2 regions of the Arthrobacter sp. Y3224198 genome follow, and region 2 is predicted to be linked to the other one. Evidence: predicted binding sites of a transcription regulator. Region 2 holds the regulator's gene; the other holds the start of a gene.
What was found. Region 2 encodes HspR, which represses chaperone genes until heat shock. Its sites were predicted from a motif close to AAGTTGAGTCNNNNNGACTCAACTT; they were not measured.
Positions count from the first base shown of each region.

Region 1: a site for HspR is predicted at 1,980-2,004, ahead of AC5RUF_RS04425 (Hsp20/alpha crystallin family protein). Genes of this name have one in related genera too.

Region 1 is NZ_JBNHFG010000005.1:75,083-78,382, reverse strand. It holds gene AC5RUF_RS04440 (NADP-dependent oxidoreductase) at 1-362, opposite strand, end outside; gene AC5RUF_RS04435 (MarR family winged helix-turn-helix transcriptional regulator) at 400-831, opposite strand; gene AC5RUF_RS04430 (phosphotransferase) at 929-1,918, shown strand; gene AC5RUF_RS04425 (Hsp20/alpha crystallin family protein) at 2,062-2,523, shown strand; gene AC5RUF_RS04420 (hypothetical protein) at 2,753-2,902, shown strand; gene AC5RUF_RS04415 (primosomal protein N') at 2,907-3,300, opposite strand, start outside.
Region 2 is NZ_JBNHFG010000033.1:5,819-9,118, reverse strand. It holds gene AC5RUF_RS13940 (nucleotide exchange factor GrpE) at 1-244, shown strand, start outside; gene AC5RUF_RS13935 (DnaJ C-terminal domain-containing protein) at 373-1,377, shown strand; gene AC5RUF_RS13930 (heat shock protein transcriptional repressor HspR) at 1,447-1,959, shown strand; gene AC5RUF_RS13925 (class I SAM-dependent methyltransferase) at 2,001-2,654, opposite strand; gene AC5RUF_RS13920 (MOSC domain-containing protein) at 2,755-3,300, shown strand, end outside.

The DNA.
Region 1 (3,300 bases), on a different contig from region 2:
GCCAAATCGGTGTCAATGACGCGTGCCCGCTTCCCGTCCAGGACCGCGTAGTCGCGCCAGCCAAGCCAATGGACCACTTTGTCTCCCGGCTTGTGCGCGTCGGAGCGGGATTCCACCACTTCACCGACGGCGCCGCCTTCCAATGCGGCGTCCAGCTTAAAGGGCGGGACGTAGGATTTCACGTCGTTCATGCGGCCGCGCATGTAGGGATCAACGGACATGTGCAGGTTGCGGACCAGGACCTGCCCGTCCTGCAACTCGGGCACGGGCACCTCGGCCAGCCGGAAGTTCTCCTCCGACGGCCAGCCCGCGGGCCGGGACGCCAACTGGATTTCGCGACTGGTTTGGGGGTAGTTGCTCATGGATTGCACCTAACTGTCGGGGTTGTGTGGCAAATCTTTAGTCGGCGGCCTGCCTCAAGGCCGCCGTGACCTTGTCAAGGGTTTCCAGCAGGGCCCGCAGTTCTTCCGGAGCCACGCCGTCGGACGCGGCGAGCCGGTCCGGCAACGCCTTGGCCTGTGGTTCCAGGGCGCGTCCCGCATCCGTCAGGTGGATGCGGACCCGCCGTTCGTCCCGGGCGTCACGGTGCCGCTGCACGAGGCCGGCGGCTTCCAGCCGCTTGAGCAGCGGGGACAGCGTGCCCGAGTCCAGTTCCAGTTCTGCCCCCAGCTCCCGGACGCTGAGTCCGTCCTGCTCCCAGAGCAGGGTCATCACCAGATACTGCGGATAGGTCAGGCCCAGCCTTTCGAGCATGGGCCGGTACAGGGCAGTGGCTGCCTTGGAAGCTGAGTACAGGGAAAAACACACCTGTCGCTGGAGCGAGTCCTTCACGGGTCCCACGCTAGGACACAATCCAGTTGTGCACAACCTATTTCTTGAAAGCGGATACCGCGCCCGGCTGCGCGGCCCCTGCCTTAGGCTGTGTCCCATGCCCAACGAATTACTGATTCCCGATTACCGCCGGACAGCGCGCCGTATCCCCTGGGACCGCCTGCCGGCCGCGGTACGGGACCTGGCTGCCCGCCCGCTGGGCGGAACGGTGACAGTGGTCGAACCGGCCGGTGGAGGATTTACCCCCGGCTTCGCCGCCGTGCTGGGGAACGCTGCCGGTGAACGCATCTTCGCCAAGGCCGCCCCGGCGTCGGACCCGGTGACCTTTCCCTCCTATGTGCGCGAGGCCGAGGTGGCCGCCCTGCTGCCGGCCGGCATGCCGGTACCGGCCCTGCTGGACTCCGGCACGGTGGACGGAGCCAACTGGCAGGTGCTTATCTACGAGGCCGTGCCGGGACGGATGCCCGGACAACCATGGACCGATGCTGACACCGCGGCCGTGGAAGCCGCCTGCGCCAGCTCCGCAGCACTGCTCGCGGGCTTCCCCCGGGCCAAGTGCGGGCCACCGTTGGGGCCGGACATCGCCACCATCCCCTCCCGGTTCCAACCGGTGGCCGACGGCGCAGAGGCGCCCTGGTTCCTGCCCCGCCTCAGCCGGGAGGAGGCCCGGAGGTTCCAGGCCGCCCTGGAACTGTGCCCCGAAGCCCTCGCCGGTGACGCCGTCATCCACGGGGACCTGCGGGCGGACAACATCCTGATCGCTGCGGGGCGGGCGGTTTTCTGCGACTGGAACTTCCTGGGCACGGGTCCGGAATGGATCGACTGGGTGGGCCTGCTGCCCTACATGCGGGCGGACGGCATCGACGCCGACGCCTGGCTGCATCGCTCGCGGCTCACCCGGGACGTCCCGGCTGCCTTCATCGACGCATGGCTGGCCGGCCTGCTGAACTACATGGTCCACTGGGGCAGCCAGCCGGAGGTGGAAAGCAGCCCCCTGCTGCGCAGCCACGGGAGGCACACCGCCCGGCTGATCTACCAGTGGATGGTGAGCCGGCAGACGGACTCCAACCGCCTGCCGGCGGAGTAGGACGCCGCCGGGAAACTCCTTCTTGGCACTCCAGGGCAGAGAGTGCTAATCTTCTTTCCGCAAGTTGAGTGACACCGACTCAACTTTGGAACTGAACATCGATGAGCGCTGATGAAGCGGTTGAATGGAGGATTTGATCTCACATGGCTATGAAATTTGATCCGTTCCAGGAACTCGACCGGATGGCACAGGCCCTGCGCGGGGACGGCTCGCTGCGCGGTATGCCGATGGACCTGTACCGGCAGGGTGACAACTACATCCTGGCTGCCGATCTCCCGGGAATCGATCCGGGATCGATCGACGTCGACGTTGACGGTCAGCTGCTGACCATCCGCGCCCAGCGCACCCTGCACGGCGTCGAGGGCGTCAAGTGGCTGACCCGCGAACGGGAAAGCGGTTCCTTCCTGCGCCAGCTGAACCTGGGCCAGGGAATCGACACCGACCGGATCTCCGCGCAGTACACCAACGGTGTGCTGAGCGTGACCATCCCGGTCAGCGAACGGGCCAAGCCGCGCAAGATCGAGGTCCAGGCGTCTGCGGACTCCGCGGTCATTACCGGCAACGGCTCCGACCGCAGCGAATCCCGCGAAGCGGTCAGCGCCTAAACGCTGCCGGTAGCCATATACCCACGCGAGATACCCGTACAAGGGCCCCGGAAAGATTCCGGGGCCCTCTCCCGTTTCCGCACCCGGCGCGGAGGGTGCCCAAGTTCACGGGACACCGGTTCGAAACTGCCGGGTCCGCGGCGCAATACTGGAAAGTGACCCGCTTGAGCCCACGCGCTTCGGCTGTCCCGGTCCCGCCGAAGCCGCCACCGAGGAAGAGGGATTGATAGTGCGAATTCCCACTGTGAACCGCAGAGGCTGGCTGATCCACGGAGTGCCGCGCGGATTGTTCGGCCGCCTCACCCGCCTGGGAAGCGCCGCCCAGCTGTCGCTGCTGTCTCTGCTGGCCGCCTCAGCCGTCCTGTTCCAGGTGCTCTAGGGCGCTACAGGACGTCGGTTCCGTCCACCCGGACAAACACCGGATCGCCGGTGCGGCGGGCCGAGGCTGCAGCCTTGACGGACCGCAGTGCAGCGGTGATTCCCGGCGCTGACGCGTACGGGAAAAAGAGCAGCGTCCGGAATCTTCCGCCGGCACCGCCCAGTTGGCTGTCGCGGTCGCGGACGGTGCCGCCCTGGCTGCTTCCCGGCGCCGGCGCGGGCAACGGCGCGGGGCCCACGGTCCGGACGCCCTCAGGCAGCTCCAAACGGGTGATGAATGCGTCCAGGCCTTCCTTGGAACCGGTCAGTTCCGCGTACCGCACGGCCGGCGGAAGCCCCAGTTCACGCCGCAGCCCGAGTTCCCGCTCGGCCGCACCGGCCGGATCCCAGCGCAGCAGG
Region 2 (3,300 bases):
TCTGGCGGAGGGTCCCTTCGCCGCGATCGCCACCAAGCTGGAGAACTCGCTCAAGACGTACGGCCTGAGCCGTATCGATGAGACGGGTGTGGAGTTCGATCCGAACATCCACGAGGCGCTCATCCAGCAGCAGAGCGCGGACGTAACGTTCGATACGGTGACGCAGATCCTGAGGGCCGGCTACAAGTCCGGTGACCGGGTACTGCGTGCCGCGCAGGTGATTGTTTCGGTTCCGGAACAGTAGCAGTACCAGGTCCGGGGCCGCCGGGAGGCGGCCCCGGACATTTCCATAGGCAGGTCCCGCAGCAGGGGCAGCAGGTCCGGCGGCAGCGCCGCAGAAGCGGGATCGGCACATGAGAAAGGGGACGCCAATTGGCTAGTCAGGATTGGGTCGATAAGGACTTTTACAAGATTCTGGGTGTTCCCAAGGATGCGTCGGAAGCCGACATCAAGAAGGCATACCGGAAGCTGGCACGGAAATACCATCCGGACCAGAACCAGAATGACACCAATGCCGAGCGGATGTTCAAGGACCTCTCCGAGGCCTATTCGGTTCTGTCCGACCCCGAGGAACGCCAGCAGTACGACGCCATCCGCGCGATGGGCAGCGGCGCCAGGTTCTCCGCCGGCGGACCCGGCGGTGCGGGCGGCGGTCCCGGGGGCGGCGCAGGCTTCGAGGACATCTTCGGCGGACTGTTCGGCCAGACCGCCCGCGGCGGCAGCCGGCGCAGCACATTCAACGCCGGTGGCAGCAACATTCCGCCCGAATTCGCCGACCTCTTCGGCGGCGGCAGCGGCTTTGGCGGAGGCGGCTTCGGCGCCCCGCCGCCCACCAAGGGCGCGGACCGCACCGCCACCACCACCATTTCCTTTGCCGGGTCGATCAACGGCACCGTCATCGGACTGCGCGAGCCCAGCGGCGAGGTAGTGGAAGTCCGGGTGCCTGCCGGAGTCAAGGACGGACAGAAAATCCGCGTCCGCGGCAAGGGCCAGCCCGGCGCAGCCGGCGCCGGGGACCTGATGGTCACCGTGCACGTCACGCCGCACGACTTCTTCACGCGTGAAGGCAACAACATCCGGATCCACGTACCGGTGTCCTTCCCCGAAGCGGCGTTGGGCGCCACCATCGAGGTGCCGACGCTGACCTCTGACAAGGTCCGCCTTAAAGTCCCCGCCGGCACGCCGTCCGGCCGCACCCTGCGCGTCAAGGGACGCGGTGTCCACACGTCCAAGGGCGACGGCGACCTGCTTGTGACCATCGACGTCGCCGTGCCTTCGCATCTGAACAAGGAGGCCCAGGCGGCCGTGGAGGCGTTCGCCGAAGCAACCAAGGGCGAGGATCCCCGGGCATCGCTGGCACTCAAAGCACGACTCTGACGTGCCCGCCCGGGCCGCCGGAGGAACGATTTTCCGCGTTAGTATGTCAACAGCCGTAGAGGAGGAACCGTGGGCATAGATGTCAATGCGCCTATTTTCGTGATCTCCGTTGCTGCTGAGCTCGCGGAAATGCATCCGCAGACCCTCCGGCAATACGACCGGCTCGGAATCGTCCGTCCCAGCCGGGCTCCCGGCCGCTCGCGCCGCTATTCCCAGCGCGACATCGAACTGCTGCGCGAGGTCCAGAAGCTGTCCCAGGAGGGTGTTTCCCTCGAGGGCATCAAACGGATCATGGAACTCCAGAACCAGGTCACCGGCCTGCGGCAGCGCATTGTGGAGCTCTCCTCCGAACTGGACGAGGCGCAGCGGCGCTCCTCCGACCGCAGCCGCGTGTTTGCCGCCGGACTGGCCGGGGACGTAGTGACCCTCAACCGCGGGCAGCGCCCGCCCGCTGCCGCGAACTCGGTGCAGCAGCTGGGCCTGGTCTCGCTGATGCAGCGCCGCGGACGGCTGCGCGCCCTTCCGGCCGGCAAGTCCAGTGAACGGGACTACGCCCAGGACGGGTACATCCAGTCCCTGTAGCCCGGCCCGTTCCAGGGGCAGAGCCCGGCCGGCAGGAAGTGTTAACCCAGCCGCCGTGCCCGCAGCACCACGTCTTCGGTGTGGTGCGCGCCGGCACCGGCCGCGACGTGCCGGGGACGGGTCTCGTCCACCTCCACCACCCAGTTCCCGTCCAGGGAAGCGGCAATGTCGCCGGGAAGCACATACTCGCGCATATCGACGGCGGAAGCGTGTTCCTGGTCCGGAGCGGCACCGGGCATCGCATGATGCACCACCAAGAGGATGCCGCCGGGGGCCACCGCCCGCAGCAGGGCCTGCTCGGCGGCGTTGTCGCGGGTGCGTGGGAGTGCCGGATACTGGGCCGAGACCAAATCGAACATTCCGGCGGGAAGAGCCGCCTCCACCAGCCCGGCATGCAGCCAGTTGATCCGGAGTGAGCGTTGCGCAGCCTCCCCGGCGGCACGGGCGAGGGCCACTTTGGAGACATCCAGCGCAGTCACGTTCCATCCCCGTGCCGCGAGCCACAGCGCGTCTGCGCCTTCGCCGCAGCCGACGTCGAGGGCGCGCCCCGGTGTCAGCCCGCCGGCCTCCGCTACGAGCGTGCCATTGGGCTGTCCGCTCCAGAGGGTGTCGCGTTCGGAATAGCGCTGGTCCCAGTCCGCTTCGGTCATGGCCTTCTCCGGTGCGGGTGTGGGGGTCTCATGGTTCTGCTCCATATTTGAAGCATGGGGTGCCCGGCGACCGGCCGCAAACCCTGTTGCCGAACCGGCAAAAGTCCCGGCGGAGGCAGCGCACCCGGTGTGGCAGAATACCGGAATGGCGCACGCGGAGACACGGATCGGGGTAGTCCGGGCGCTGTACCGCTTTCCGGTCAAATCAACGGCGGGCGAAGCGCTTCGCACCGCCGTCGTCACGGACACCGGGCTGGAGCATGACCGCCGGTGGGCCGTTTACACCGAGGACGGCGGGATCGCCAGCGGCAAGCGCACCAGCCGCTTCCGTCCGCTGCCGGGCCTGATGCACTGGTCTTCGAAAGCGGGGAGCGCCGGAAGCCCGCCGTGGCTGATAAGCCCGGACGGCCGGCGCTACCGGGTGGATGACCCGGCTGCCTCCGGGGTACTCAGTGCAGCATTTGGGCAGGAACTGGACCTGCGGCCGGAAACGACCATCCTTCACCATGACGAGACGCCGATGCACTTGGTGACGACGTCCTCGCTGGCCGCCGTCGCGGAACTGTCCGGCGGTGTGGTGGACGAACGCCGCTTCCGGGCCAACCTCGTCATCGATACCTTCTCCGCCCGGCCCTTCAGCGAGGATGACTGGACCGGCGCCGAACTTGTCCTCGGCGCCGGCGTCGTCCTT